Regions from separate parts of the Paenibacillus sp. P4_E11 genome, predicted to be linked through region 1. Evidence: riboswitches for the same ligand, from Rfam matches in the RefSeq annotation. Region 1 holds a riboswitch; each other region holds the start of a gene.
What was found. A riboswitch is a leader RNA that binds a small molecule or an ion and turns the genes downstream of it on or off. The one in region 1 is predicted to bind cobalamin.
Positions count from the first base shown of each region.

Region 2: it holds a riboswitch for cobalamin, as region 1 does, so the genes downstream of both, AC1DWB_RS17695 (hypothetical protein) here and nrdI (class Ib ribonucleoside-diphosphate reductase assembly flavoprotein NrdI) in region 1, are expected to answer to the same signal.
Region 3: it holds a riboswitch for cobalamin, as region 1 does, so the genes downstream of both, AC1DWB_RS21785 (ABC transporter substrate-binding protein) here and nrdI (class Ib ribonucleoside-diphosphate reductase assembly flavoprotein NrdI) in region 1, are expected to answer to the same signal.

Region 1 is NZ_JBFUIX010000014.1:35,893-40,879, reverse strand. Features, by position in the region: gene nrdE (class 1b ribonucleoside-diphosphate reductase subunit alpha) at 1-1,128, opposite strand, end outside; gene nrdI (class Ib ribonucleoside-diphosphate reductase assembly flavoprotein NrdI) at 1,115-1,480, opposite strand; cobalamin riboswitch at 1,661-1,871, opposite strand; gene AC1DWB_RS08315 (type 2 periplasmic-binding domain-containing protein) at 1,987-3,621, opposite strand; gene AC1DWB_RS08310 (SGNH/GDSL hydrolase family protein) at 3,886-4,987, opposite strand, start outside.
Region 2 is NZ_JBFUIX010000045.1:10,905-15,918, forward strand. Features, by position in the region: gene AC1DWB_RS17665 (hypothetical protein) at 1-473, opposite strand, end outside; gene AC1DWB_RS17670 (nitroreductase family protein) at 475-630, opposite strand; gene AC1DWB_RS17675 (cobyrinate a,c-diamide synthase) at 631-2,055, opposite strand; gene AC1DWB_RS17680 (hypothetical protein) at 2,048-2,251, opposite strand; gene AC1DWB_RS17685 (hypothetical protein) at 2,255-2,392, opposite strand; partial or broken gene AC1DWB_RS17690 (precorrin-4 C(11)-methyltransferase) at 2,389-2,538, opposite strand; partial or broken gene AC1DWB_RS17695 (hypothetical protein) at 2,547-2,811, opposite strand; cobalamin riboswitch at 2,995-3,195, opposite strand; gene AC1DWB_RS17700 (response regulator transcription factor) at 3,251-4,024, opposite strand; gene AC1DWB_RS17705 (sensor histidine kinase) at 4,026-5,014, opposite strand, start outside.
Region 3 is NZ_JBFUIX010000063.1:7,505-28,851, forward strand. Features, by position in the region: gene AC1DWB_RS21695 (site-2 protease family protein) at 1-621, opposite strand, end outside; gene AC1DWB_RS21700 (arsenate reductase family protein) at 673-1,047, opposite strand; gene AC1DWB_RS21705 (MATE family efflux transporter) at 1,193-2,599, opposite strand; gene AC1DWB_RS21710 (threonine/serine exporter family protein) at 2,674-3,099, opposite strand; gene AC1DWB_RS21715 (threonine/serine exporter family protein) at 3,099-3,875, opposite strand; gene AC1DWB_RS21720 (DMT family transporter) at 3,880-4,776, opposite strand; gene AC1DWB_RS21725 (MGMT family protein) at 4,835-5,143, opposite strand; gene AC1DWB_RS21730 (RluA family pseudouridine synthase) at 5,257-6,216, opposite strand; gene AC1DWB_RS21735 (cob(I)yrinic acid a,c-diamide adenosyltransferase) at 6,216-6,782, opposite strand; gene AC1DWB_RS21740 (cobyric acid synthase) at 6,810-8,426, opposite strand; gene cobD (threonine-phosphate decarboxylase CobD) at 8,423-9,529, opposite strand; gene cobS (adenosylcobinamide-GDP ribazoletransferase) at 9,556-10,392, opposite strand; gene cbiB (adenosylcobinamide-phosphate synthase CbiB) at 10,371-11,396, opposite strand; gene AC1DWB_RS21760 (bifunctional adenosylcobinamide kinase/adenosylcobinamide-phosphate guanylyltransferase) at 11,802-12,350, opposite strand; partial or broken gene AC1DWB_RS21765 (bifunctional adenosylcobinamide kinase/adenosylcobinamide-phosphate guanylyltransferase) at 12,426-12,650, opposite strand; gene cobT (nicotinate-nucleotide--dimethylbenzimidazole phosphoribosyltransferase) at 12,665-13,744, opposite strand; gene AC1DWB_RS21775 (heme ABC transporter ATP-binding protein) at 14,182-14,967, opposite strand; gene AC1DWB_RS21780 (FecCD family ABC transporter permease) at 14,977-16,014, opposite strand; gene AC1DWB_RS21785 (ABC transporter substrate-binding protein) at 16,017-16,988, opposite strand; cobalamin riboswitch at 17,205-17,410, opposite strand; gene AC1DWB_RS21790 (DUF2167 domain-containing protein) at 17,598-18,473, shown strand; gene AC1DWB_RS21795 (DUF6254 family protein) at 18,564-18,668, shown strand; gene AC1DWB_RS21800 (dihydrodipicolinate synthase family protein) at 18,820-19,701, opposite strand; gene AC1DWB_RS21805 (S-layer homology domain-containing protein) at 20,242-21,347, opposite strand, start outside.

The DNA of each region.
Region 1 (4,987 bases):
ACACAGGTTGGACATCTTCACCGAACCTAGATCCTTGAGCGCATGAGCGCGGTTCGCATTCGACTTGTTCATCATGTATGGATAACCGGACTCCAGCTGGATCGAGGCGATCTTGGTCAGCATCTCACGGGCGCTCATCACCGTCTTTTTCGTCACCAGTGGATTTTCCAGCAGCTCCTCGTACATTTCATCGATGTCCAGATCGTCGAGGTGCTTGCCATACGCCTTGAAGACAGAGTAGGAGCCGAATACCGTCAGAGGCTTGTTCTCTTCCGCCAGCCGGTACAGCTTGTCCGGAACGATCAACCCGATCGATAATGTCTTGATCCGCGATTTCTCATCTGCGTTAATCTTCTTGCAGTCTAGGAACTCCATAACGTCCCAGCCGAAGATGTTGTAATAAGCCGCTCCAGAGCCCTTGCGTTGGCCCATCTGATCCGCATAGGAGAACGAATCCTCCAGCAGCTTCAGGATCGGCATAATGCCTTTCGCTGCGCCCTCCACGCCCTTGATCGGCTCTCCACGCCCCCGCAGCTTGGACAAGTTGACGGCGACTCCGCCGCCGATCTTGGACAGCTGCATGCAAGTCCCGATCACATAGTTGATCGAGTTGAGTGAGTCGTCGGCTTCCAGCAGGAAGCAGGATACCATCTCGCCGCGACGGCTCTTCCCGGCGTTCAAGAACGTCGGGGTGGCCGGCTGTAGACGCTGCTCCACCATCGCCAGAGCGATCCGCTCGGCAAGCTCTGCATCGCCGTGCCCCAGGAACAGCGCCACGATGGCAACCCGATCCTCGTAACGCTCAAGATACAACCCCTTGTCGTTCGTCTTGAGGGCATAGTCCTTATAAAACTTCGAAACCGCCATGTAGGATTGGAATCGGAATCCCGCTTCCTCCGTCAAGCGGTATACGTTCTCCACTTGCTCGTATGTATAGTGATCGAATACGTTCGTATAATAATTTTCCTTGATCAAGTAGTCCAGCTTCTCACGCAGCGATCCGAATGGAACGCTCTTCGCTTGTACCTCCACCATGAAGGCAGCCGCCGCCTCGCGGTCCTTCTCCAGATCGTAAAAGCCGTCTTCCGTTCTTTGCATCAGCTGGTTGTTCAATTCAATATGCTGCAACTCGTCTCATCCCCTCTTGAAATTGTTCTACGTCAATAGCCGTTCCAGAAAGTTCGAACTTATGTACGATCGGTACCCCATACAACTCCGAAATCTTATCCGCGCTCTTCGCGAATGAGGCTCCCCAATTCCGGTTCCCACTTGCCGAGACACCTCTTAACAAGGTGCGGTTGCGGGATAGAAAGGACATCACCTGCTCCGGAGCGTGCCCGAAGCCAGTTGTATAAGTAATCATTACGTACGGCTCGTCCATCGCCGCACTCTCGCAATCTTGTAATTTTATCGCTCTGAAGCCTAGTTTCTTCACGAATCTTTCTACATTCCCTGTTCTTGAATCGTAGACGACCAGCACGCTAATTCCACCCTTTCCACTCCAAGCTGCCCATATGAAAAGGCGCATCTGACTTGTGATAGAAAGTCAGACACGCCTTGTAATTCACGCTATGATACACCTACCTGCCTCTCAACAGGAAAGCGTTGCTTAACACGAACTTGCAAGCTTGTCCGACACTTCCCTATCTCCCGTAGGTTCAATGTGCCATTATGAAGGGCAGGTCTCCTGGCTCCAGATTCATCACTCTATCCGCCTTCCCAGTCTCACGACAAGTGGCTGTTGGATCGAGCTTCTCTGTTACAGTGGCGGGACCGCATCGGATTGCTCGTACTCGCTCGTACGTACCGAATTTCCCTATTAAGCCTACACTAGATTTACCTAGCTAGGCACCCATTCATATCAATATGTAGTTGTCGATCTCAACAATATATCAATATATTGAAATTGTCAATGGAAGGGCATGGAAAAGCGATAGAAAAAGAGGCCTGCAGATCAATAATCCGCAAGCCCCTTTCTTACTCGACTCAGTCTGTTTTGAATGTAACTTTTTTACCAAGAGCGGTCGTAACTTGTTCACCGTATGCATCGAAGATAGCTTTTGCCTTATACGTATCCAACAGTTCTGCTAAATACTTCGGCCAGTTGCTGGAGTCTTTCTCCTCAAACAGCACTTTCACTTGTTTAGCGCGCATTTGAGTACGGTAAGAACCAATATCCAAACCTACAGGTGGTGATACGTTTGTACCAAGTACATAAAATTTGTTCTTCTTCATCACTTCAAGGATGGCACGATCATGATCGGTCTCACGAGGATCTACAATCGTGATACCAAGCGCACGGGATGGATCTTTAACGTTGTAGCTGAATACACTGCCCCATATCTCTGTGAAGTTACCATTATCCCCGATATCTTTCTTAATTGCATCTTGAATCAGCGTGACTTTGTTGCCTTCCTTCTTATAATGAACGCCTTCTTTACCTACGTTCGCCAGAAGGTAGCCATCTGGGGTTGCAAGCCAATCTAAAATTTCGATGGTACGTTCGATCTTCTTAGGATCTGTCTTGGCATTGAATAAGAACGGAACGCCTGGAAGCGGTTCGTACGCGACTGGCAAATCACCAGCAACGTGGAATGCTGCAAACTCGGCTTTCTGGTTCCCGGTCACTTCACGGGTCTTCTTCTGTGTACTGTTATTCGTGTTGTCAAATGCAATGTCACGTACACCAGAGTAGAAAATCCCTACTTTACCTTGTTGAACTTTGGTAGCTGCATCGCCTGCTTTGTTGAGAAACCAGTCCGGATCGACAACTTTCAGATCAAGCGTTTTACGAATATCATCAATTACTTTGGCCGTACGCAAGTTCGTTCCGCTATCGATGAAATTATTGTCTTTGTCGATGAAGAATCCTGGTACCAAGCCATTCTTATACCATTCCGGGAAATCACCAGTGATTGACGTACCTGAACCGGCTGTTGTAAAACCATACGTGTCATTCTTACCGTTGCCATCTGGATCGTTGAACGTAAACGCCTTCATAACCGCGATCATTTCATCATAATTGGTAGGCACTTTCAGCTTCAAGTTAGGATCCTTTGCATTCAATGCATCAATCCAGTCTTTCCGCACATAATAGGACGCATAGGAGGTTTTCTCGAACGGTACTGGAGCGCGCATGAACTTGCCGCCCACTTGGTAACGCTTCATTTCTACATCGCTTACCCATTTGAAATAATTCGGCATTTTAGCCGGTGTTACGTAATTGGTCAGATCCGCCAGTACGCCGTCTGTCACATACTTGGTCGTTGCAGTACCTTCCGCTTGGAACATATCCGGTGCGCTGCCTGACGCAATCATCGTATTCAGCTTATTGGTGAAATCCGGTCCAATGGACATGAAATCCAGCTTGATCTCGACATTGAACTTCTCTTCAATTGCTTTCTTAATGAAATCTTTATCACCGCTAGGAAGACTGGAAGTATTGGTAGGAACGCCTACCATCCAGGTAAGGCTGAGCTTTTCCTTAGTAGGTGCAGCAGATTTAGTAGGCTCATTAGACTTGGCTGGCGTAGGTGTGGCAGTATTGGTCTTGCTGCTGCAAGCGCTTAATACAAGTGCAGACGCCATAGTCAATAAGATAGCTTGATTCATTCTCTTCAATGCGACGACCTCCCTAGGATACTTGCTTTAAAATTCGATTTCAGCAAACGCTTTCATTACATCCAAAAATACAGTGTGGTTTACTTCACCTCCCGATGGAATTAACTACGGTCAGCTTACTCAGTGTTTCAATGGCTTTCAATCGCAATTCGTTTATCTGTATATTACCTGTATAAAATTACACCTAGATATATCCTGTTACTATCCTGTATGTATCTATTATATAGCATAAAAGTTCGTCTAAGCAACCACCTTTTTTTCATGTTAGGTTCTCTGCCACGAGCCTAGCACTGCCCGAACCTTCGAAAAGCCGCTGTAATCACACTTTTGGTGCGTAGACTTTATGTGGATTTGTATCAAATTACCTGTTCCATCCGAGTTAATCGGTACGAATTGAACGGCTCGGTTCATAGATTCCATAGATTCACGCTCAATATTTTCCAAACGAACATAGTTCGATGCTAGTTCTACTTCGATGTTGCGAGGCCTACTATATGAATCAAGCGGAGCATCCGTATCTATCACGCTTTCGAGTTGAATGCCCTGAAGGTAGATTGGAATACTGGTCCATTGTGCGGCAAAGTGGTGTGCGAGTGACTGGAATCCGCTTCTGGATGGATGAACGTCATCGACGAATAAACCAGGGTTAACACCGATTCCACGCTCGTGATCCTTAGACCATTCATAGAAGTCTACTACAGTAGCACCATATGCTGGTAGATGCTCACTCATCCATGTGTTCAACCTGCGAATCTGATCACGCCAAGCTGGAGTAGCGGCATTATGTTCACCCATATTGGAAAATATGCTGAGAATGCCATGCTCCTTCGCACTCTTCGCCATATGAATCCAATAACGTTGGATGAAGGCGTCATCGCGATTCTGGAACACATCGTTAATTCCCGCAACGATAAATAAGGCGTAGGGCTTGCCTTCCAGTGTTTTCGCACCACGGCTGTCTCCCAGCTCGATGGTTTCCCCTAACACATCACGACGCCATCTCGCCCAGATCTCATCGGTCCGCTGACCGCCAATCCCGTGATTGTACCAATGCAGCCCCGTAATCGTTCCCAGTTCATAAGACAACTGACCCGGTACATTGTTATGCTCGGGACTGAACCCAGGTGCACCATCTACTTGCATTCTGCTTCTAGTTTGGGGAGAACCCGCACTAATGCTGTCTCCGATCACGACCCCGAATGGGAGACGGAACTGGAAGGCAGAATGCGTCTCCCCATCAGCCCCAATGGGCTCCAGCCAACAAGCAGCACGATTATGGACCGTACTGATGAGGCCGTTAGGTTGGTTGATCGACCCATAGGGTTGCGTTTCCTTTTGCTCTGCGAATAAGGTTACTAGTTTGCGC
Region 2 (5,014 bases), on a different contig from region 1:
GCCGCCTTAAAGTGGTGTACATAGACTACTTTTCCATCCACCGTACTGGTGTAGCGAAGCAGGATGTTCATCGCCTCGGTCCGATCAAAGTCCGGGGTCAGGATGCCGTTCAAATTTTGCTCAATAAACTGCTGCTCACTCGCATAGGTGTATGTTCTTTGCAGATCGATAATCTTACAGTTTACGTCAATGCCAAGGCCATACAACAGGTTGGTCAGATGGATATAATCGCGACGTGAAAACTTGATGCGGTATCCCAACTCCTGATGAATATCCCAATAATGCGGCTTCTTCGGTCCACTCGTCATCCCGATCATCGCCAATCGTCTGGCCCCATTATTAAGATTGATCCGAGCTTGATCAATATCCTGCATCCGGTAATAGCAATTGACCCCGAACACGACATCCGCCAACTCATCACCCGGCATCTCTTCCCACTTGGCGTGAACATAGCTCATGTTGGTGAGGCCCATCTCAGAAGCGCCTCTTTCCAGGAATCGCAAGACGCTGCCTGTCGTTAGGCGCCCACACCGCCGCTTCGAGCAGCGCAGAGATTTTCTCTGTTTCTACTTCTTGAGCCTTGCAGCTTCTTACCGCTCTACGGTTTCGCAATATTTGCTGGATCGACATTTACTTGATCTCCTTGTTATAGAGCTCGCAAGCATTCAACCAATTCTGGATCATCCCCGGATTGGAGGCAAAATGAACATGCGGGTAGCCTGCGACCAAGTTTCCGACTGCATATCCTTCTGGTTTGGTACCTGCACGCCCTTGGGACTCAAAAGCCGGAGCAAGTCGCAGCTGTTCACCAGGCTGGAATGTCGAGTAATGAAACTCATGCCCTCTGGCGATGTCCCCGGTTCCAAGCAGGAAGTTACCGTCCATCCCGGTCACTTCTCGATAGCCTAATGCCGCGAACTTCGTCTGCATCACGACTTGGCCTTGGATCAGACCGACCATGGGATAACGGTTGCCTTGCGTATCTTCAATCGAATCCGTCAAGAACATGAAACCGCCGCATTCTGCCAGAGTGGGCAGTCCTTGTTCTATCCGTTGCTTGAACGATTCCTTAACCACGGTCAGCTCAGCTAATCGCCCAGCGAACTCCTCGGGAAAGCCACCGCCGATATAGAGGCCGTCTGCATCAGCAGGAACACGCTCGCCTGCCAATGGGGAGAAGAAGACTAGCTCTGCCCCTGCCTGCTCGAGCAACTCCAGATTTTCCGGGTAATAGAAATGAAAAGCGGCGTCCTTGGCTACAGCCAGGCGTATACCGCGCTTCGAAGTCGGCTGATCCGTGAAAAGCGGCGATTCATTCAGAAGACGCAGCGGAAGTGAAAGCGGCGGACTTTCAGCGATTTCCAGAAGCCGATCCAAGTCGATATGCTCGGCTACTTGCTCCCCTAGCCGTGTGAAGAAGGGTTCGAGCTCCCCCCTACCGATAGAGGGAACGAGTCCGAGATGACGCTCAGGAATACCGAGCTGCATGTCCCGCTTCAAGTGCCCAATGACGGGAACGCCGCATTCCTGCTCAATCGCGTCCTTCACCAGCTTGTAATGACTTTCACTTCCCGCTTTGTTGGCGATAATGCCACCGATCCGTACGCCAGGGGAGAACGACTGGAAGCCTTTCACTATGGCAGCTGTGCTGCGGGCCATACTCTGGACATTGAGCACCAGAAGAACGGGAGCCTCTACAATTTCACTTATATGCGCCGTACTCCCCTCGTTAGAGAGCGAGCTTCGACCATCGAACAACCCCATAACCCCTTCTATGATGGAAATGTCCGCCCCTTTACTGCCTCGATTGAATACTTCCCGAACACAATCTTCGTTCATCATCCAACTGTCCAGGTTACGGGATGGCCTTGACGTTACGGCTGTATGGTAGGTGGGATCGATATAATCCGGTCCACACTTGAAGCCTTGCACGACTAGCCCTCGCTTGCGCAAGGCGGACATGATGCCGATAGTTAGCGTTGTTTTGCCTACACTGCTTCCTGTTCCAGCTATGATCAACCTGCGTTGAATTGCTTCTTGGTTTTGCTTATTCATGTTGAACGACTCCTACGGAAATTGTCACGTTTCCTGATTTTTTCTTGACCAGACTGAGGCTTTCGAGTGCGCCAAGCGAAATAATGATGATAAGTCCTTGGTACTGCGGGAACAGGGCAGGGAACGGCAGCCGCGCACTTCCTTCGAACAGCTGAACCGAGCGCTCCGCTTCGTCCCCTCTGCCGAACTTGCTCATATATTAGACATCTACCGCTTGGCCCAAGCTCCCCTGCAGCGTTCTCGCCATTTCTACGCCATGCTTCGTAATCGCCACGACGGCATAAGTTCCGCTTACGCGGATTGTCGGAATCTCCCCTTCTTGCAGCGACAACATCATGACTTGATCCCTCGGCGGTAGCGGTGTGTGAACGCCTTGTCGTACAGCTTGGAACGATACTCATCCTTGTGATGAATATTCGGATCAAGCGCCCACCCGGCAAGAATCATCGCGTGGGAACGAATGTCCTTCTCCCGCATGTCGGCTTCCATAAGCGGCAGGCGCTTTTCACAATCCCGACCGTAGTATCCGGGGAACGATACTTGAGCAATATTTTTTGCGTCTCCACGATTTGACGGGTTCTCCGTGTACACACCAGCGTCGCCACTTGAGATAACCGCTACTTTTTTACCAGCCTTAGCCTGACGAACGGCTTCCTGTGCGCGGCTCACTTCTTCAGTCATACCGGTGCGAACGACAAGCTGATCCGTTAGTAGCTCTGCAATGATGTCGACGTAAGTGCTATAGCCGATGATTAGCAATTTGCCTTTAATACCCCATGCCTCCCTTACACTGAAAAAAACATAAAAAAAGCATTTCCAACATGGTGAATGTTAGAAATGCTTGGATCTCGACATGAAAAGTAGTTTCCACGAAAAAACAGAAAACACCAATATGACGAACTAGCCTATCTCTAACACTCCCTAATTCCACGTAGGGTCGTAGTGCTGTTGAAATAGGCAGGTCTCCTGACTTGGATTCATTCTCGACGCCTTCCCAGATCTACTGATCCAGTGGCGATTGACGAGAAATGCCTTGTTATAAAGGCAGTCTTTACAGTGGCGGGTCCGTGCCGGCATTACACCGGTCTTCCCTTTTAACCAGACTATTGCGAGTCCGGCACCTATTCCCTTGCATATGCAATTGTACTTGCTATCTTACCACTGCATTTTTAAGAAGTCTAATAGATTGTTAGATTCATCGATGTTCATTCAACAGGACATTTCGATAATCACTTGGATTCATGCCAACCATTCGTTTGAAAATTTTATTGAAATGCCGGTAATTTTCCAGACCGACCAGCTCAGCGATTTCGTGTGTCCGAAAATTTGTAGTTGTAATTAGTAGCTTGGCTTTGTTGATCCGCAGCTCCATGATATATTGAGTAAACGTTCGACCAGTCGCTTTTTTGAACATGGCGCTGAAATATGGTGCGCTGTAGCCAGCTTGTGCGGCCACTGATTCCATACGATAAGACTTGCTAACATCAGCTTTCAGTTGCTGAATGACATACTCCATGACGTCGTTCGGGTGACTGGGCACATGATCACTGATTGGCATGTGCTCAGCATAGACGTGCCCCTCTAGCTTAGGTATAAGCTTCTTTAGCGTTTCGGCAAGCAACGTATCTTGTGCCATGCAGTCTTCCTTCAACAAATACGACGATGCACCCAGATCGATCGCCTTCTGCGCGAGGTGAAAGTCACTATGGCAACTTAAAATGACCATAATCGGCATCTCCTGTTCCAGCTTGGTCAGCTCAACCATCATCTCGATTCCACCCATAACCGGCATCGTCAGATCCGTGACCAGAAAGTGGGGTTTGTGCTCTTTACACAACAGCAACCCTTTTTCCCCGTTCGTCGCCTCCCCCACAACATGGAACAGACCGTATTTCTCGGTGATCATCTGCTTATACACTTCGCGAGCCGGCTTCTCGTCTTCGACAATGATCACTTTATATGGTGCCATATTATGAAGTATCCTTTCTTTCGTAGTCCAGTCTACCGTTAGGAATGAAGATAGAGACAACCGCTCCGTTCCCCATGTTATGAATTTGAAAGTCCGCTTGCTCGCCATAAAGCAGTCTAACCCGCTCCCATACGTTTTTCACGCCGATGCTCTCACCCGGCAGACCTTGTATCAAATTAGTATAAAGCGCTTTCAGCCGATCCGGATCAAATCCTATGCCATTATCTTCAACTTGCAGCAGGACTTTTTCTTCCGAAACCTGGATAGCCCGAACGGTTATTAATCCTTCATCGTCTTCCTTGGCCAAAATACCGTGGAACAGTGAGTTTTCGATCAAAGGCTGTAAAAGCAATTTTGGAATGAGCATTTCGTTTAGACGCTCTTCTATCTCTAATTTCAGGAAAATACGACGATCGTACCGCAGCTGAATTATGCTCACATAATCGGTTAAATAACTCAACTCCCGGGAAAGCGGAACGAGTTGTTCGTAGTTTTCCATTGAATATCGCAGGATCGAGATCAGACTGCGCATCATCGACTTGATTTTTTTATAATTCCTAAGCGTGGCGTAGACGCTGATCGTGTTCAAGGTGTTGTACATCATGTGCGGGTTAATTTGTGACTGCAGCACGCGGATTTCATTACGTCGCTTCATTTCCTCGGATTTCTGTAAATCCTCCACAAGCAATTGCAGTCGGGAAGCCATCTTGTTCAACATTACACCTAAATCGCCGATTTCGTTGTTTGGATACTTCTTGTCTTGCGTGGTGAAATCTCCCTTCTGGATAAGCTGCATATGACGTCTGAGTCGTTGCAGAGGGCTATATAGGCTGTATCCTATTGCCAACGAAACGATCAGACCTAGCAGCATCAACACGAATAGTGCGATCAAGGCGGATTTTGTAATAAAATGCGTGCTCTCCGACAAACGAGTATCGGGAATTTCCGAGACGATGATCCATTCGTGGAACTCTTTCGATTGTTTCACGG
Region 3 (21,347 bases), on a different contig from region 1:
AAACAGATCGATGGAGAACAGCGCCCAGACAATGAACAGAAGTATCGATTTGATGTAGATGACGATGATAATGCCTGATAACAACCCTGCAATCCACATCCAGCGCGTGACCGTTGTAGCGATCCGCCCCCCATCCAACGGATGAATAGGCAGCAGATTGATCAGGTTCAGCACGAAGCCGATATACGCAATGACATAGAAGAGAGGATGATCCGTAGCCCACGCCAGGCAAAAGCAGACAAAAGCAGCTGCTGACCCGAGAACCGGTCCGCCGATAGCAATATACGCTTCTGTGACCGCATCTCTAGGATTTCGCTTCAACATAATAAGCGCTCCGAGGAACGGGATGAAGAAGGGTGCAGTAACCGGAATGCCTTTGCGTCGCGCCGCCCATATATGGCCTAACTCATGGAACAACACCATAATCACGACACCTACTGCGAACTCCCATTGGTACAACCAAGCATAGAGAGCGATCGCTACACCTGCGCTAAGTACTGCTCCGCCGGCCTTTCCTAGCTGGAAGATCGAGATCAGTGTCTTCGCCTGGGCAAGCAAAAAGGCGCCAATCGCGCTAACGCCCCACCATCTGGGATTATCCGGCTTCCCTGAACTTGCCAAGTGCACAACCTCCCGTCTCTCGTCTATCAACCGCGCAATACGGTAGGCTTGTTACTTTGGGGCTCCTGAAGAACCCCATACTTGTTCGTACTGCTCTTCTTTATAGCCAACTGTGACGTGGTGTCCATCGTCAACAATCGGTCGCTTGATCAATCTTCCGTTCGAGGCCAGCAAGTCGATCATCTCGTCGCGGGTCATGCCCGGAAGCTTGTCCTTCAAGTTCCATTCCTTGTACACTTCACCAGAGGTGTTGAAAAACTTCTTCAGCTCCAGCCCGCTTCGATCTATGATTTCTCTTAATATATCGGCAGATGGCGGCGTCTCGAACAGATTGATCTGCTCAGGCTCAACTCCTTTGCGCTTCAAGGACTTAAGAGCGTCTCGGCAAGTGTCACACTTGGGGTATAAGTACATCGTAACTGGCATGCGTGTAAGTTCCTTTCTTCCGTCATTCAGACTCGAGGTCCACTCTCAAGAATAGCCGACAAAGCCGCAAAAAACAAGCCTTTCGAGACAGGCAAATGTCGGACGCGAATGACCTGTTGTCTTCTATTCGGTTATGTGGACAGCCCTATACTTTAATTTTCTTCCAATCCCCTTTGCGGAATCGGAGCGCCAAGAAGACAGACCGGTAAACCTGATCTACGGCAATCGCCAACCAGGCACCCAGCAATCCCCAATGGAACCCATAGACGAACAACAGCGTGAGCAATACTCGGATACCCCAAACCCCGATAAACGTAATTTTAAGCGAAAATCTCGTGTCCCCTGCTCCTCGCAGTGCCCCAGCCAATATGTATTGAGCCGCTTGGAATACTTGCGTGAGCCCGATCACCTGCATCGCAATCGTGCCTAGTCGAATCACTTCCGGATCATTCGTATACAACAGAAGAATCCACTTGGAACCAAATATAAAGACGATTCCGAATGCTCCTAATGCAATCATCCCTAGTCTATTCGTCTCCCAGGCCAGCTGCTCCGCCAACTGCGGCTTTTGCGCGCCCAGTCCTTGACCGACTAAGGTTGTGGCGGCACTCGCCAATGCGAGAGCAGGCATCCATGTCAGTCCTAGAATGTTGAACGCAATTTGGTTTGCGGCGAACACTTGCGTCCCTAGTCCAGCGATAAGCACCGTTAAGAAAATTTGTCCGACCCGTATCACGAATGATTCTCCAGCACCAGGTAGCCCGATCTTGAGAATACGGCGAATCAGCTCCCGATTCATCTGGCCGATCTGCGAAAGACGCAGCTTGATCTTCTTACGGCCTGAGAACACGCCGCTCAGCATCCAAACTGCAGCCAGCAGACGTGCGAATAACGTCGAGATTCCTGCCCCCAACAAACCGAGCTCCGGTAGTCCGAACCAACCATAGATAAGCGGTACTCCAATCGCCACGATGATCGCATCAGTCGTGACATTGATCTTCGCCGACGTCCTCGTATCCCCTGCTCCGCGCAATACAGATGAGACGCTGTTGGTCAGAATCGTAAAGCCGAATGCCAGGAACGACAGCCGTGCATACCCTACACTGCCAGCCACGACTTCGGACGTCGCCCCCATCAAGCGCAAAATGTCCGAGGCGAACACGATCAGCACTAGCACGATCGGGATAATGAACATGATATTGACATTAAAGCTCGTCTGCGCCGAACGGTCCGCTTCTTCCTTGTTGCCGCCGCCAATCGCACGAGCCACAATGACCGTCGAACCGATGTTCATGGCGGCGAAGAGCATCATGCAGAATTGGATCGGCTGGCTGGTGAGCGCAACCCCGGCTACAGCCTCCGCGCTGACCCGGCTGACCATAATCATGTTCAGCATCATAATCAGGTTGCTTAATAGCATCTCGGTCAGTGTCGGCCAGGCAAGATCCAATACTTTGCGGCGTATTTGCTTCTTGCTCAGTTGCTCTTCATCCGGTGGGATCTGTGTTTGAGGCTGGTTGTTGCTGCTGATCTGGGTTTGCGAGTGGGACATCGTGTGGTGGACCTCCGCCGGAAAATGATATTTCCTTAATATACCATATGGCGAAGATGGTGAATACTTGAAATTTACATCCTAGGCTTTCGCATGAAATGATTGATCACTTCCGAGAAGACAAGCCCGATCGCGATTGAGCCGGACAGCATGAACGCCTTCGCCGCCAGCTGCACGGCTACGTCATAATGATTCTCGACTATGTTGCGCATCGCATCGTAGGCAAGTCCGCCGGGAACTAGCGGTATGATGCCTGCCACACTGAAGACGACAATCGGTATTTTGTATACGCGTGCGAATACTTGACTCGTCACGGCCACGAAGAAGGAGGCGATCAGCGTAGCGAGAATTGGATCGGCGGGTATTCTCAACAAGGCGATGTAGATTAGCCAGCCGAACATGCCAACGAATCCACATTGCAGCAAAGTCCCTCTCGGTACGTTGAAGAGGATGGCGAATGCAGCCGAAGCTACGAAGCTCACTACAAGTTGTTCGACCATCAGCCAATCCCTCCCCCGCTGTAAAAAGACAGCACGAATGCTATACCCGCTCCAATTGCAAAAGCCGTAAGCAGCGCTTCCGCCCCTTTGGACAATCCCGACACAAAGTGCCCCGCCATTAAATCCCGGACCGCATTCGTGATCAGTAGACCTGGGACAAGGGGCATAACCGAACCGATAATCATTTTATCCAGATCATGGCCAATCCCTAGTCTCAGAAACAAGGAAGCCAATAATCCAATAAGTAACGATGCCAGAAACTCGGCAAAAAACTTGATCGGCACGACGCGATGAAAGTAGATCAAGAACGACCAACCCGCTCCACCTGTAAGAAGAGCGGGAATGAAATCGTGCCACTGCCCATCGAACATAATTAAGAAGCACCCGCTTGCAAGAGCTGCCGCTGCAATCTTGAACCAAACCGGAAAGCCGGTGCTGGCCGCTTCGACTTGTTCGAGCAGCCGATACGCCTCAGCAACTGACAATTCTCCTCGGCTGATCTTTCTGGAAATATGATTCACGACCGTAACCTTACGCAGATCCGTAGACCGATCCGAGATTCGGATTAACCGGGTAATCTGTTCCGGCCCGTCTATCGAGAAGATGATGCAGGTGGGAGTCACGAAGCTGTGGGAATTCGGGATGCCGAACGCAGATGCAACACGCATCATCGTATCCTCCACCCGGTACGTTTCCCCACCGTTCTCCAGCATGATCTTCCCGGCCAATAAACATACTTGCGCGATTTCGTAGGTTGATTGGGATGATTGCTCCATTCGCCTAACCCTTTCTCTCTTTTTGCAACTGCCGCGATGGTCGGTTCGCCAAGAATACACCTGCTAATATGATCGCGAGTCCCGCTAACAAATTCCAGTGGATCGGTTCATCCAGCAACGTATACCCCCAGATCAGGGCGGTGCATGGGACTAGATAGGTAACCATCGTCGCGAACTCGGGACTTCCCTTTTGCACCATATAGTAGTAGAGAATATAGCCGAACCCCGAACCGAACACCCCTAATCCTACAATCATCGGAATGTTAGTTACGGAGGTAATGTCAGCTGCGGTGATGGACTCCGTTGTAAAAGCGACAATTCCACTGCCGATCATACTGGTCAGGAGAGTGCCGAATGTGATTTGATACATCGAATAGCCGGAGAGCAGACGCTTTGATAGCTGTGATCCGACTCCATAGCAAAAGGCAGCGGCCAACATGCATCCAAATCCGAACATGTCTACCGAAAGGATGGCACCAGGGCGAATGCCCAACAATACGAGAAGACCGATAGTTGCCACACCGATACCCAACCACTGATATCGGTTCGAGTGATTCCTGAAAAAGAGGATACCTACCACGATTGTCCACACCGGTGTTGTCGCATTCAGGATGGAGGCCATACTGCTGGTTAGCTTCGTCTCACTCATTCCAATAAGCGCCCAAGGGATAGCCGTATTAATTATTGACATCGCACTCATCGGAATCCACGGAATCGATCGGATGGCGAATGGCTTGCGGAGTATCAACATCATGATTATAACAGTAGCCAGCCCGAATCCCGAGCGTAGGAAAGCGATGGTCCAAGGGCCGAAATCATGTAAAAGTACTTTGACAAAATAAAACGAACCGCCCCAGATAAGACTGAGTGCCAATAGTGCTGCATAGACGAGTCGAGGCAAGTCGAGTCCTTCTTTCCATTGTGCAATATCGTATAGGTAATATCCAATATAACACACTTTAATTCGGATGGAACCTGTAGTGGGCTAAATCCACTTTTCCTTTGCTATCGACGTCGACCCCTTCCTCTTGCAGATGGGACGTCTGTAGAAAGCGCCCTTCATCGTCCTGGAGGGCAATCTCCCCTTGAGCATTGACTACCCGGTACCACGGCAGATCGTATTTGCCACTCATCGAATGCAAAATTCGCACAACCTGCCTAGCTCCTCGAGGGCTGCCCGCCTCCTGTGCAATTTGGCCGTACGACATCACACGTCCACTCGGTATACTCTTGATTACTTCAATTACCCGCTTCGTGAATGGCTCCATCCGATTGCCCCCGTTCCATAACTTCCTCACCCATTCACTTTAGCAAAAAAAGAGCCATCCGTTAAGGGCATGCCCTTCCCGTTGCTCTATGTTTAAGCAGTTGCGATCGCGTTCTAGAATTGTAGCTTGTCCAGCTCCTGGACCAATACGGTGAGATCGGTAGGAAGTGGTGCCTCGAACTCGACCCGCTCCTTCGTCACGGGATGCGTCAGCGCCAGCCTAGACGCATGCAAAGCATGGCGGGCGATCTGCTCATCCATATTCGGGTCAAACAATAGGCTCATCTCTGTTGCGGGAAGACTAGGTAAGCCATACATGGCATCCCCGATAAGCGGGTGACCGAGATGCCGCATGTGCACCCGAATTTGATGGGTGCGCCCGGTTTCCAGCTTCAGCCATACACGTGAGGCTGAAGCTCCATATGTTCGTTCTGTCGCATAGTGCGTAACCGAAGGATAGCCGCTCGGCGTGACAATTCGGACATGCGGACGATCCGGATCACGGTCGATCGGTTCATTGATCGTCCCGCTCGCCGGGCTGACGATACCGTAGACGAAGGCGATATAGTGTTTATCCACTTCATTCGCTTGCATCTGCTCGGAGATGTTCTGATGGATGAATGGATTTTTGGCAATACACAGGGCACCCGAGGTGTCTTGATCCAGTCGATGCACAGGGCGAAATCGGACCTTCAGCCCTTGCTGCTGCCAGTGAAACACAACTGCATTCGCCAGTGTGCCCGTATAATGACCATGCGTCGGATGGACAATCTGCCCCGCAGGCTTGTTCACGACGAGCAGGTGCTCATCCTCGAACAGAATTTGCAGCGGCAGATCTTGAGGCAAAATGTCATCCGACTCCTCTTCCTCCATCCGAATCGCTACAAGATCTCCGGCCTTGACTCGGACCGTCGTGTATACACGTTCCCCATTCAGCGTGATGCCTTGCTCCGTCTGCTTCACGCGAGACATCAGCTTGCGGGACAGCCCCATTCTATTGAACAATACCGTCTTCAGCAGCATGCCCTCATCTTCAGGTTCGATTTGGTAAGTTAACGCTTCGTAATAACCCATTATTTTCTCCGGAATACTTCGGCACTTCGTACATACTCCACATCGGCAACCTCTTCTCTGGCGTTGGCCGTGCGGGCGATCGTGAAGAACAGATCAGACAGACGATTCAAATACCGGCGTACTTCATCGTTGATCGGCTGCTCCTTGGCCAGCGTGACCACTCGGCGTTCGGCTCTGCGGCACACCGTGCGGCACACATGCAGAGCAGAAGAAACAGCACTGCCCCCTGGCAAGATGAAGCGGGTTAAGTCCTGGGTCTCGGCATCATACTTGTCAATCCACGCTTCCAGTTGATCGACCATCTCTGCTGTTACTTTGTAAGGCCGCAGATCCTGCTTCAAGAGCGCCAAGTCGGAGCCGCAATCGAACAGCTCATGTTGAATGTTCAACATGTCTGCCAGCAAGTCAGCATACTTCTCTCCATTCATGAAGCTCATCGCCTGGCCGACAAAACAATTCAGCTCGTCAACCGTACCATAAGCTTCTACTCTTACATCATCCTTATCGACTCTGCCTCCGATTACTCCAGTCTGGCCTTTGTCCCCCGTACGTGTATAAATTCTCATCCCACATTCTCCTCCCATAAGTCTGGTTCAGGACGAAACTCTATTCTCAAGTCCCATCATCGCATAAATACGTTCCATATCCAAATGTTCCCTCACATGCTGAGCCAATCGATCGAACGCTTCTTCCCTCAAATGTTGATAATGGGCGGCCTCGGGAACCGGCTCCCAGCCCTTGGATACCCGGATCTGATTCAGCCATGCCCGGCGCAGCTCGTCGTTGTGCAAAATGCCATGAATGTATGTGCCCCAGATGCGCCCGTTCTCCGAGATCGCCCCGTCATCATGATACGACTCCGGCTCGTTCGGTGCATCGTGGATACGGATGCGGAACGGGTGGATGACAGGCTTCAGGAAGCGGGTCCGGCCCATATGAATTTCGTAACCGCTGATTGTCGGAGCTTCCACTGCTGCTTGATCCAGCATGAACATAGAAGTTGTACCTCCGATACGCTCGGTTCGTTTTTCTCCTACGAACACCGTTTCGGTCGGGAACAAGTCCAGGCCGGCCAACTCAGGTTTATCGGACTCCACCAGATCGGGGTCAAGCAGACTGCGACCAAGCATCTGATACCCAGCGCATATGCCGATTAGGTGGCCGCCCAAGGCGGCGAATGCAATCACACGCTCCGCCAGATAGCTCTCTCGCAAAAATAGTAAGTCTTCGACCGTATTTTTGCTGCCCGGTATGATGACCGCATCCGGCTTTCCCCATTCCTCCGGCGACGATACGTATCGGACCGAAACATCCGATTCTGCGAATAAAGGGTCGAAGTCGGTGAAGTTGGAAATACGCGGCAGGCGCAGCACGACGATATCGAGCTTGGTGCTCGATACGGCCTGATGGCGTTGTTGACTCAGTTTGGCGTCGAGCGAGGCGGAATCCTCGTCCTCCAGTCCAAGGTTACGTAAGTATGGGATTACACCGAGCACAGGCTTGCCTGTCTTCTGCTCCAGCCAATCCAGACCCGGTTGAAGCAGCGAGACATCCCCGCGGAATTTGTTGATGACGAAGCCTTTCACCCGATCTCGCTCTTCTGGTGTCAATATCTCCATCGTCCCGACAATCGACGCGAACACACCGCCCCTATCAATATCGGCAACGAGAACGACCGGAGCGTCTGCCCAGCCGGCTAGTCGCATGTTGACGATGTCGCGGTCTTTCAGATTGATTTCCGCCGGGCTGCCTGCCCCTTCGATGCAGACGATGTCGTAGCGCTGCCGAAGCCGATTAAGCGCATCGCGAACGATAACCTCTGCTTCCGCCAAGTAGTTCTCGCGGTAAGCTCTGAAGTTGTAATCCCGCAGTGGCTTACCGTGTACGACAACCTGGGATACCATATCCTGCTTCGGCTTAAGCAGAATCGGGTTCATGTCAGTCGTAGCTGCAATGCCGCAAGCGTCTGCCTGCATGCCTTGAGCTCGACCGATTTCTTTGCCGTCCGGCGTAACGTAGGAATTGAGTGACATGTTCTGTGATTTGAACGGCGCAACCTTCCAGCCATCTTGTTTGAAGATGCGGCATAGAGCAGCTGTCAGCACGCTTTTGCCTACATCGGACGATGTGCCCTGGAACATGAGGGTTGGCGAAATGGCTGTGCTTTCAGAACTCATGGATGTAGTAATGCCGCTATTTCCCCCAATCATATTGCTTCCTCCTCGCCTGCTTCGATCTGTCGAACTACTCGTGCAAGTTCCGCTACAAGCCGCTCATTGTCCTCACGCAACCGAACCGCGACCCGGACATAGCGATCATCGAGCCCCTCGAATAGAGAAGCATCGCGGATCAATATGCCTCTTCGTCCCATCATCCTTTGAACCTGTTGGACCCGGATCGGCTTAATGTTCTGAGGGAGGGCGAACAGGATGTAGTTGACACTCCCTGGATACACTTGCATTCCGATCTCTGACAAGCTTGCTGTTAACCAAGGTTTTTCCACGGCCAGCCACTGCCTCGTTCGGCGCTCGTATTCATACTCATCCAAGACCGCTGATCCGATTCGTTGGGCGAAGCTATTCACACTCCACGTTACCTGCTGTTCCCGAAGTTTCCGAATCGAGTCCGGATGGGACACGATGAACCCAAGTCGAATACCTGGTATCGCGTAAAACTTGGTCATGGAGCGTAGTACGTGCAGATGCGGGGTGCGAGAAGCAAGCTTCAACAAGCTGAACGACGGCTCATCCGGTACAAAATCCATGAAAGCCTCATCGAGCAGGATCGGAACGCCATCTTGAGATAATGTATGGATCAGTTGTGGATCGAGTAATTGTCCAGTCGGGTTGTTCGGATGCCCCAATACGAGCAAGTCCGCTTGCTTCGCTGCCGCACGGACGTCTTGTTCCTGTGGGGAGAAGCCGCACTCCGCGTATAAAGGGATGTTCAGGCACGTGTTGCCTGTCTTCCGGACCGCTTCCTCGTACTCCGTGAACGAGGGTCGGGCAATACCCGTCCTATTCGGCCGAATCACGCGCACAGCCAGATCGATTAGCTCCGCGGCTCCGTTTCCTACCAAGATGCTGTCCGGCTCGATATCGTATCTTTGCGACAAGTTGGTGCGGAGTTCTCTCACAGCCGGGTCCGGGTAGCGGGCGAGATCCTTCCAATGGGAAGCAACGAGCTCCCCAATGATGTCGGGAGGACCCAGCGGATTCATGTTCGAGCTGAAATCCAGGAAGCCGCCTTCGGGCAGGCCGAATTCATCTTCGGCTGTCGTAATGTCTCCGCCGTGACCGTATCGTTCCAGCATCGTGTAACGCCTCATTTCTATCCAGATTATCCCTGCATGAGTGCGATCATAGTGATCAGCAGCAGCGCGGATTCAAGTAGTTCGTTGATAGCCCCGTAGGTGTCCCCAGTTAGGCCGCCCAGCTTGCCTGCCATGTAGCGAGCCAGCAGCCAGCCGATTAGAGCCGTGGCGGCGGCAAGGGCGACTGTTATGACGAGTGCGGATAGGAGTGCGGGTAAGAGCGTGACTTCTGCGTTTACTATCCCTATATATAAGGTCAGCAGAGTGAGGGCGGTGGCCAATAGTGATGCGACCCAGCCCTCTCTGTAAGAGACCGTCGCAACGAGCCGCCCCATTCCCTCTCCCTGGCGAGCGTATGGCCAGCCCGCAATGGCCCATACCATGAACAACCGGCTCCAGATCGGAATCAGCACAAGCATAAGCAGGTCATGCCATTGCTGAGCATACTCCAGCCAAGCATATAGCAAGGCGGCTTTCAGCAGAAGTTGCCAGCCTCCGACGATGACGCCCATCGCTCCGACTCGACTGTCTTTCATAATCTCCAGCATCCGTTCTCTGGAGCGATGGCTCAGTACACCGTCCGCAGTATCCATTAACCCGTCCATATGAAGCCCACCCGTGAGTGCGATCCAGATTCCTAGCAGGAGCACGGCAGCAGGAGCAGCAGGAAGCAGTGAGTCGAGTGCGACAGCCGCGAATAATAGTACTAGTCCGATGACCGCACCGGCGAACGGGTAGAACACCGCGCTACGGCGGAACAATCGCTCATCATAATGCAGCTGTATAGGAATCGGGATACAGGTCAGAAATTGAAATGCAGCTGCAACTGCCTGCAGCCATACTATAGGCCGGAAAGTACCCATATGACTATGAACCCCCCTGTTAGCAGCAAGCTTATTCCGAAGCAGACCCGATTCGTTCGCCGAATGTCCTCTTGCTCCAGCTCTCTAGTCGGCCAGCCCATTCTGGCTCTATCGCTGATCAATTCCCCATAGTGATTCGTTCCTCCCAGTTGGATACCCAACGCCCCGGCTACCGCAGATTCCGGAATGCCACTGTTCGGGCTCGGGTGCAGATGCGCGAACTGGAGGATCGAGCGGAACGTCTTGCCGGTGGAAAAGGTGGGCTCGAACAAGCTGTACAAGACAATAAGGAGCCCAGTCATACGGGCTGGGACGTAATTCAGCACATCGTCGAACCTCGCCGATGCCCAGCCGAAGTGGATGTATTTCTCATTCTTGTAGCCGACCATCGAGTCGAGTGTATTAGCCGCTCTATAGAGCATGGCGAGCGGTGCGCCGCCGAGTAGAGCGAACACGAGCGGTGAAACGACAGCGTCAACAGTATTCTCGGACACTGTCTCTACCGTGGCTCGCACGATCTCCTTCTCATTCAGCGAATCGGTGTCTCGGCCTACAATGTAGCCGACATAACGTCGCGCTTCAGGCAGGTTGCCTTCGCTTAGCGGCTTGTACACCAGCGTCGCGGCATCGCGTAACCCCTTGACCGCAATCGTCGTGGAGATGAACCAGATGTTGACCGCATAGCCGAGCCAAGGATGTAGTTCGCGCGCAATCGCCCAGATTGCCCAGACAGCCAGGAACGACAACGAGACGGTGGCGAGCGTCAGGAGTATCCCTTGTACACGTAGACGTGAGGGGGACGGGGCGGACCGGGACTCGGGCTGGGACTCGGAAGTCGCTGGAGCCGCCTCCTCGCCGCGGCGAAGCCAGCCCGAGAATCGCTTGATGAAGCGTCCGATCCAGATGACGGGATGGGTAGGCCAGCGCGGATCGCCGATCAGCCAATCAAGAATGATCGCCGCAGCCACCATCCATGCGGTCTCTTGTATGGAATAGAACAGCATTCCCCGTTGCCCCCTTCATCTTGTGTGGATTGCGCTAGCGTAAATAACGGAAATTTTTTCCGTTATTGCTGAAACGGCTGACCTTTTAGATGAATTAGCGGAAAAAATTTCCGCTATTTCATTACATCATCCGTGAAATTGGTGATACATTTTGAATAGCGGAAAAATACTCCACTATTTGAGTTGCACAATCTTCTATTCGTTCATTAGCGGAATAAATTTCCGTTATTTCTGTTTCCGAACTTAGTAGTAACCACAAACTTTTATCCGTTATCTTCCTCTAAACAACTATATCAGTATGGGGCGGTCACAGTATAGTTGACATCTTCCATAAGAATGCTGCTAACAACCCGTCTATATGAATAGTATCCTCCTCTTGGAAGGGTAGCTCATTTAAGGAATAGGTTATAAGCTGTCCAGGGAAAATGCTTGGCTTTTGAGCTCAATCGGAATACCAGCCGTAACCAGAAACACCCTATCACTTACTTGCGCTAATCGTTGGTTCATGCGCCCCGCCAAGTCACGGTACACACGGCCCAACTTGTATGCAGGTACAATCCCACTCCCCACTTCGTTGGTGACAAGTACCAGAGACCCCTGAAACTGGCGGACCGCATCGACTAGCTCATCAAGCTTCTCGTCGATTAACGCTGCCAAACGCTCGTCCTCCTCGTGCGCCAGCACCCAGTTCGACAGCCACAGCGTCAGGCAGTCGACCAGTACGACAGTGCTGTTGGGGCCAGCGGCGCGTTCGGGCGTGGAGCCAATCGGTGCAGGCGTGGCGTGCTCGGGCGCGGAGCCAATCGGTGCAGGCGTGGCGTGCTCGGGCGCGGAGCCAATCGGTGCAGGCGTGGCGTGCTCGGGCGCGGGGCCAATCGGTGCAGGCGTGGCGCGCTCGGGTGCGGAGCCAATCGGTGCAGGCGTGGCGCGCTCGGGTGCAGTGCCGAGAGTCACAGGCGCGGTGAGCTTGGGCCCGAAGCCGGGCGGCGGGGCCGTGGCTTGCTCGGATGCGGAGCCGAGCTTGCCGAGCAACTCGGCAAGTCTTAGCGGCTCCTCCGCCGTCGCCCAGAAGCCGGGCGCGGCGCTGTCCCGCTGAGCGCGATGCTGGGCAACGCGGTCGGCCATCTCCGCGTCGAGCGCCTGCGCCGTCGCGACGTATGTGCCGCGCTCGCCCAAGCGTACGGCCAATTGCTCGGCGAACGCGCTCTTGCCGCTGCGTGCGCCGCCTGTTACGAGAATATGCCTCATCGTCATGTTCGTCCCCGCCCCTATTCCTTAGAAATGCCTGCACTTTCGAACGTGGCCATTTCGTTCATAATCTTCACTGCCGCTTCCACAATCGGGAAGCTCAAGACAGCGCCGGTGCCTTCGCCCAGGCGCATATCCATCTCCAGCATCGGCTTCAGCCCGATGCCAGCCAGGAGCTGCCGGTGGCCTTGCTCCTGTGACAAATGCGACGGCAGCATGTAGCCTGCTGCCACAGGCGACAGGCGGCTCGCCACTAGCGCAGCCGCCGAAGAAATGAACCCGTCGATCACGACGGGGCAGCGATGCGCGGCGGCGCCGAGGATCACGCCGACGAGGCCGGCGATCTCCAGGCCGCCGAGCGCAGCAAGCGTGTCGAGCGGGTCGCCCGCGTCGACGCGGTTTACTTCCAGCGCGCGGCGTACGACCGCGGCCTTGTGCAGTCGCTTCGCTTCGTCGATGCCAGTGCCGATACCGACTACGGTCTCGGCATCGGCACCGGTCAGCGCCGCGAGTAGTGCCGAACTCGGCGTGGTGTTGCCGATGCCCATCTCGCCTGTCGCGAACAGTCGGTAGCCGCGCTCAACAAGCTCACGTACCGTCTCGACGCCGGCCATGATCGCTTGAGCGGCTTCCTCCCGGCTCATCGCCGGCCCTACGGCGATATTCGCCGTTCCGTACTTCACCTTGCGGGACACGAGCTGTGGATGCGCCATGTCGGCGTTCACGCCAACATCCACGCATACCACATCCGCTCCCACATGACGGGCCAGTACGTTCACAGCGGCTCCGCCGTGCAGGAAGTTCAACACCATCTGTGGCGTCACCTCCTGTGGGAAGGCACTTACGCCTTCTGCGCACACACCGTGGTCGCCAGCCATGATAATGACCGCCTTGCGTGACAAGTCGGGGGCCAATGTGCTGGTAATCCCCGCCACTTGCCAGGCGATCTCCTCCAACCGTCCGAGACTCCCCGGCGGTTTGGTCAATTGATCCAACCGCTGCCGCGCCGCTAAGATAGTCCCTTCATCCAGCGGATGAATCTGCCCAACCCAATCCGTCACGAGCTGTTCTTGTTCGCTATTCACCCTACTGTTAGTCATCCCCAAGCCCCCAATACCAAGTTTGTATACTTCCATTCACGAATAGAGGAACTCAGTTCTTCTATTCGTGATATTATCGCGGCGTTAGCAAGAATAAGAGAACCCTGTTCTTCTATTCACGAGTTTCTTGTCTAGTATATTGTTACTTGGACGTAATAGAGGAACTCAGTTCTCCTATTCGTGAGATTGTTCCATTGTTTATACAAATAGAGGAACTCAGTTCTTCTATTCTCTGGCATTCAGCTTTCTACATCCTGTATTTCCGTTCAGCACTCAAACATTCGGACATCGCCATTTGGAGTTCGTTATTTAGTTGTTGGTTCGTGTTTGGCGTTCAGCATTCGGTGTTCGGTGTTCGGTCTTCGGCATTCAGCATTCGGTGTTCACCGTTCAGCATTCGATCTCCGATGTCCATCCTTCACGCGCCCCTACACCCCTCAAACCCCAACCCACCCGGGCTGCAGCATAATCTGTGGCACGCCACTCACAGGATGCGCCGTAATGATCGGCTCCGTCCCATAGACGGCAGCGATCAGCTCTCGGCGTATCACCTCGTGCGGAGTGCCCACTTGCGCTACGGCGCCATCGTGCAGCACAAGCAGCCGGTCGCAATACTGCGCCGCCAAGTTCAGGTCGTGCAGCACAGCGACGACTGTCAAGTCGGCCTCCGTCTGCCAACGCCGAACGGCGTCCATCATCTGCACCTGGTAGCCGATGTCGAGATACGTCGTCGGCTCATCCAACAGCAGCAGCTTGGGCTGTTGTGCCATCACTTTGGCTAGTGCGACACGCTGCCGTTCGCCGCCACTCAGATGCTCGAGCGTCCGCTCGGCGAGATGGAGCAAGCCCAGCTTCTCCATAATGCCGTCGAGCAGCACGGCCTGATCCTCCGCCTCGTCGCCCAGCCAGTTCTGGAACGGAAACCGTCCCATCTCCACTACGTCCCGAACGGTGAACCCGATCGCAGGCAGAGCATCTTGCTGCAGCACGGCCACCCACTGGGCCATCTCTCGGCGTGAATACGTCCCGATTTCCCGTCCATCCAGCCGAACCGTACCGGATTCCACCGACTCCACACCTGACAGCAGCTTCAGTAAAGTGGACTTTCCACTACCGTTCGGCCCGATAATCCCGAACAGCTCCCCACGATGTACGGACATCTCGACGTCCTTCAAGATCGGCTGACGGTCAAACGACTTGCAAACGTTATGTACAGCAATCATCGTACTCCATCAGCCCTTCATCGTTTTCTTGTGCTTACTGAGTAAATACGCGAAGAATGGCGCTCCCAGAAAAGCAGTGACTACGCCTAACGGAATTTCTGTCGGACTGAGCGCCATCCGAGCCACCGTGTCCGCCCACAACACGTATATACCGCCGCCTATCATTGACAAGGGGATGATCAATCGATAATCAGGGCCAACTATAAGCCTCACCAAGTGCGGAGTAATCAGCCCCACAAACCCAACAACCCCGGATACCGACACTGCTGCAGCCGTCAGTAGGGTCGAGAACACCAGCACCAGCTTTTTCGTACGCTCGACCGGAACACCCAGATGCGCAGCCTGTCTTTCTCCCAGAGCAAATAAGTTCAACGATCGCGAATATATAACTAGCACCACGAATCCAATGACCAAATAAGGTAATACAACGATTGAATAAGACCATCCACGAAGCGCCAGACTGCCCATCAGCCAGAACAAAATCTCATTCACAACACGATTCGACAGCGACACCATAAACGATACCATCGCCCCAAGAAAAGCCGACACCACAACACCGGACAGTATCATCGTCTCCATTTGGAACTTGCCCTGGAAGTTAGCCAATCGGAATACAATCCATAAGCTGATCAAGCCCGTCACGAACGCCACAACCGGAATCGTCCAGTTCCCCAACAACGCATACTGCAGCCCGAATAATATAAGAAAAGCCGCTCCCACGGAAGAACCGGACGCGACACCAAGCGTGTAAGGGTCTGCCAATGGATTGCGCAGCACGCCTTGGAACCCGGCCCCAGCGAGCGACAAAGAAGCGCCTACCAGGATGCCAAGCATAATTCTAGGGAATCGCACCTTCAGCACGATCTGTTCGGACGATTCCGGCCACACAGGGTGGATCCAGTCCCCTACTACCGGTATATGATGCAGCAAAATCAGCCATACGTGTGAAATCGGAAGTCGCGCCGATCCCATCGACAAGCTGATAACCATAGAGAGAACAAGGAGAAGCATCCCTGCTCCTCCCCACAATAACAGCTTTTTCCTCATCCTTATTTCACCAGATCCGGATAGATGGCTTTGGCAATATCAGTCAACCCTTGCGTTACGCGAGGACCCGGGCGGGACAACAGGTTATCGTCCAGACCGACTACGCGGGCATTTTTGAGCGCGTTGATTTTATCCCAGCCGCTGCGGCCGCGAATCGTTTTTTCCAAGTCCGGCACCCCTTTGGCGAACAATATGACATCCGGGTTCGACTGAATAATTTTTTCTTCGCTGATCTTTTTCCAGCCAGTCAAGTCAGATGCTACGTTCACCCCGCCTGCCAGCGTGATCAGATCGTCCATGAACTCACCCTTGCCGACTGTCCAGCCGGGAGAGAATTCGATGTATACTTTTTTCTTCTGATCGTCCTTCAACCCTTTAACCGCATCGACGACCTTCTGTTTCTCGGCTTTCATTTGCGCAATGACTTTGTCTGCCTGCTCCTGGGTATCGGTAATTTTACCATATACAGCTATACGGTCCATCGTTTGATCAACTGTCTTCGGTTCTACAGAGAATAAGTTCAGCTTCAATTCCGTCAGCTTCTCCACCGACTTCTTGTTAAGGGACAGCCCTGCGAACACAATGTCCGGATTCGCCGCAATGATCGCCTCCGTGTTGCCCTGCAGGTTGCCCATCTTCGGCTTCGTTTTGGCTTCTGCCGGATAGTCGTCGTATTCGGTTACCCCTACTATTTTACTGCCCAATCCTAGTGCGAACAACACTTCTGTTTCACTAGGTGAAAGAGATACGATTCGCTCAGGAGCTTTGGCGAACGTCACTTCCTTACCGGATGCGTCCTTCACCGTCAACGGATAAACAGTCTTCTTGCTATTCGCTGCTGTCGGGCTCGGTGCTGGCGTTGATGCCGCAACCTTGGCAGGTTCTTTCACGCCCTCTTTCTCTTTGTCTGCACAGCCGGCCGCACTTAGCGCGACCAGTGCCGCCACAAGCCATATGGCCAATTGTTTCTTCATGCTCAATCTCTCCCCGTCTAACAATAGTTGAGAGCTTGCTTCGCCAGAATAACATGGACACACGCTAAGAAGGAATGTCTAACAAACAAAAACCTCTATCCAGGTGGACAGAGGTTCAGCAAATCGAAGGAAACGCCACAAACATCCATCTTCCGCGGAAGTATGCGAACATTCATTTTCCTGATTCAGCCGGTCCTTTTCCTCGAAGGATTCCATGAGCTTTACTCCATACAGGCAGGTCTCCTGACTTATAGGTTGCTGACTTTCCTCGCCTTCCCATCCTCACGGACAGTGGCTTAATTGAAGAAAATCCCTATATTACAGTGGCGGGACCGTGTCGGATTTGCACCGACTTCCCTTTTAACCGCATGATCGCTAGCAATTGGCTGAACTTGTGCGGCACCTGTTGGGTGTTCCAAAGTATTCGTTTGATCAAGCTTCACGCTATGAATTATAGTTCATGACCTTCATTCTGGCAAGTGTTCCCGATAGTCCTGATTTGTCCTGATAGTCTACTCTCGTGCTCCTAGTAAATATTTTTATTGGATTTATAGTAATAAAATGGTATAACCGAGATGATTTCCTACTCTGAGCATGGAGGCTCAATTCATGATTTTACGTCGAACCTTAGCTTTATCCCTTCTCTGCATCCTGTTGTTTTCCGGCAACGCATTGGCCGAGGACAAAAAGTACAATTGGATCGAAGGCGGCAAGCCCGTACAGCTTGGGAAAATAGCATCCCTGGATCTGGGCACGGATTTCGTTTTTCTTGATTCGGACAACACGAAGCTCATGATGACAGATAGCAAAGACTCACCTAGCGGAAGAGAGATTGGCAGCGTCTACCCGAAAGACCCTAAGCAAAACTGGATCGTCATATTCGAGTATGCGGAGTCCGGACACATCAAGGATGAGGAGAAGAGCAAGATTGATGCGGATGCCATATTGAAAAGCTATAAGAAGGGAACGGAAGAATCCAATAAAAACAGGACCAAGGAAGAGCAGCTCTTCGTAACGGGCTGGGACATCAATCCTTTCTATGAGGACAAAACTCATAATCTGACTTGGTCGATGCTCGCGGAAGATGCACAGAAAGTACCGCTGCTCAACTACAACGTTCGTTACTTGACACGAACCGGTTATATCTCAGCCGTTCTAGTGTCCGATCCCGCGCATCGTGATGCCGACCGCAAAGTATTGACCGAGCAAATCTTGCCGAAGTTGACCCCTACACAAGGACAACGGTACGAAGATTTCAACGCCTCAACGGACAAGGTGTCCGAGTTAGGATTAACCGCACTCATTCTCGGGGGCGCAGGGTTGGTTGTCGCCAAGAAGGTTGGTCTAATTGCGTTGATCGTGCTGCTAGCCAAAAAATTCTGGATTGTCGTTGTAGTTTTACTAGGTGCTGGTTGGAAATTCGCCAAAGGAATTCTCAATCGCAGACAGCAACCCAATCAACAGCCTCCAAATATTGAAAGTTGATTCATTCCACACCCTAGTTGAGTAAAGATCGGCATGGTGTGACATCCTATAGAGGAGCGTCAACATCATAGCGAATAGGGGGTTTTCCCAGTGACCACGTCCAAAAGACTTCGAGAAAACGCGAGCAAAATGCGCAAGCAAACGCAGCACCCTCATGGGAAAGTTAAATCTCTGAAGGAACTCTCTGAAGAATAGACGAATCGCCGCTTATGAAGTCTGTACGCTTGGCAAGCCGGAAGAGCCCTGCTCCTCCGGCTTTTTCTTATACCGTGCGAATCCCGGAAGAACACGAAACCATCTCCCGTTCACCGAGAGATGGTTTTGTATTCTATACTTTTCTCAACCTTTAGATCAAGTTCACTTGCTTCATGCAAGCTTTCACAATCTCCTGACGCTCTGCATTCAGTGGCTTCATATAATCAGGGTGGAACGATCCTTCGAATCCGAGCAGGTTCATCGAGTGAGTGAAGGCTGGGAATACACCGACTTGTATGAACGTATCGCGTACTAGTAAGATGTCATCCAATGCTTGAGCAGCCGTTACGCTGTCGCCTTTAGCCAGTGCCTTGTACATTCTGGACCCTATTGCCGCAGTACAGCTGAACATCCCGTCCAGATTTTGTCGGATTCCATACGCGTAAGCGGCATCGAACAGATCAAGTCCACTGAACATGACGCTGAACGCAGGATTGACGGAAGCCTTAAGTCTCGACAGCACACGTGCGGTCGTCAAGTCACCTGTCTTGATCCCGGCTATATTAGGAACAGTCATCAGCTGTGCCGCAGTATCTGCTGTGATCTTACTCTGTGTCACGACGGTCAGATCATACAAGTAAATAGGGAATGGTGATGTTGAGGCAAGTGCCGTGAAGAATGCCTTGATATCCTCTTGGGACATCGGATAATAGTAAGGCGTAGTCATGACGACTCCGTCAATATCAAGTCCTCGCAGCTCTTCGATTCTCTCCTTCACGCGACCGATCGAATTGTCCATTACACCGACAAGGACTGGGCTTGCGCCTTTCACGGTATCAACGACGGTACGGGCAATACGAACTGGTTCACTTGCTTTAATATACGGTTGCTGTCCCATCGATCCCATGACCAGGAGCGCCGCAGCGCCCGCTTGGACTTGATCCTCAACATGACGCTGTAAACTCGAAACGACGACCTCTCCCGCATTGTCAAGCGGAGTGCCAAGTGCTGTAATAAATCCATCAATATGCATACATTTTCTCTCCCTGTAGTGGCTGTAAGCCTATTTTTTTAGGTTTCACAATAGTGGTCGATCAGCTTCCCCTGAAATCGCCATTTATAATATGGTCAGACCACAAGAGACAAAACGCTCAACCATGGTTTGCATGTTCCTTCCATTTCAAATCAGCACGGCTGGTAATCACCCGACCTGTCCTGGTCTTACCATCCTATACCCTTATGTTAAGTTTACGAGTTTCCGCCACATTCGTCAATACTATTTCACCAACTCCTAACCGAATTCGTCATTACCGAACAAATGTAGAAGCCACTGGGCATTCTTCACTGCTTCAATGGTCGAAGCTATGCGAAGTCCACGGATATGGGGCTTTTCCAAGCCATATAAAAAAACTGAATCCCCCCTATGCGGTGAGGCGATTCAGTCTTCTGGTTGGTACAGGAATATGGATTTGATTAGCGGTGTCTATTGCTTAATGGAATTCCATTTGTTTTTTGCGGGTAGTGCCCAAAGTCTTTATCTTTTCGGACAGCCCCCTTTTGTATGTATGGTCTATTATTGGCCCCAATAGAACGTGAGCGAGATTTGACGAGAGTTTCCCCCAGCATCCGTTAACGTGCCTGTTACATTCATTTGGTTCGAGTTGTTGCCGAGAATCTTCAGCTTACTGACGGACAAGCCGTTGTGTTGCGCATCCAAGCTGCCGAGGAAGTTGATCAGGTCCAAGGACGCCGCGGTTCCCCCGGTTAGATGCTGCGTGAATTGCAGGGACGCATAATTCGCCAGGTTTACGCCTTGCACAGATGTGACCCTAAATGTGGCGTCTTCATCCGACGTGATCGTTCCCGATGTTAAGTAAGCGTTGGACGCCAGACTGATACTGCCGCTGCTCCCGCTTGTGATTGCCACATTGTTGCCGTTGATGGTAGCTGCGATGATGCTCGGTGCGGTCGTGTCTTCCTGTGTTGGTGTTGGTGTTGGTGTTGGTGTTGGTGTTGGTGTTGGTGTTGGTGTTGGTGTTGGTGTTGGTGTTGGTGTTGGTGTTGGTGTTGGTGTTGGTGTTGGTGTTGGTGTTGGTGTTGGTGTCTTCGTTGGCGTTGGTGTTGGTGTTGGTGTCTTCGTTGGCGTTGGTTCAGCTGATTGTTTAGCCTCTACGTACGCTTGTTGTCCGCCATACGCGCCCACGACAAGATCAGAGCGGGTAGCAAGACTGCCTCCGTCGCTTCCCTTCGGCAGAATATTATTGTCCACTGCTTGCTTGATGGCATCGCTGTACCAAGGTGTACCCGTTGTGTCTACTTTTTTGCCTAACCCTTTAACTAAAAGTGTAGCCATTTGCCCCAAGGTCGCACTGTCACTTGGAGCGAAGGTAGTATCTGTCATGCCATCGATTAATCCAGCCTTTTTCGCCGCTTCGATATAGGGAATAGCCCAACCGTTGGCAGCGTCGTCACTCTTCACGTCGCTAAAAGACGAGGATTTGACAGAGTTGTCGATTTTAACGCCGTAAATCGAGGCCACCACTTTGGCCATTTGCGCCCGCGTCATATTCTGATCGATTCCGAAAGAGTCCTGACTGACACCGTCGAAGACACCTTTTGACAGCAACGCATCTATTTTGGCCTTAAGCGCTGCATCGATGCCCGCCAAATCTTTAAAAT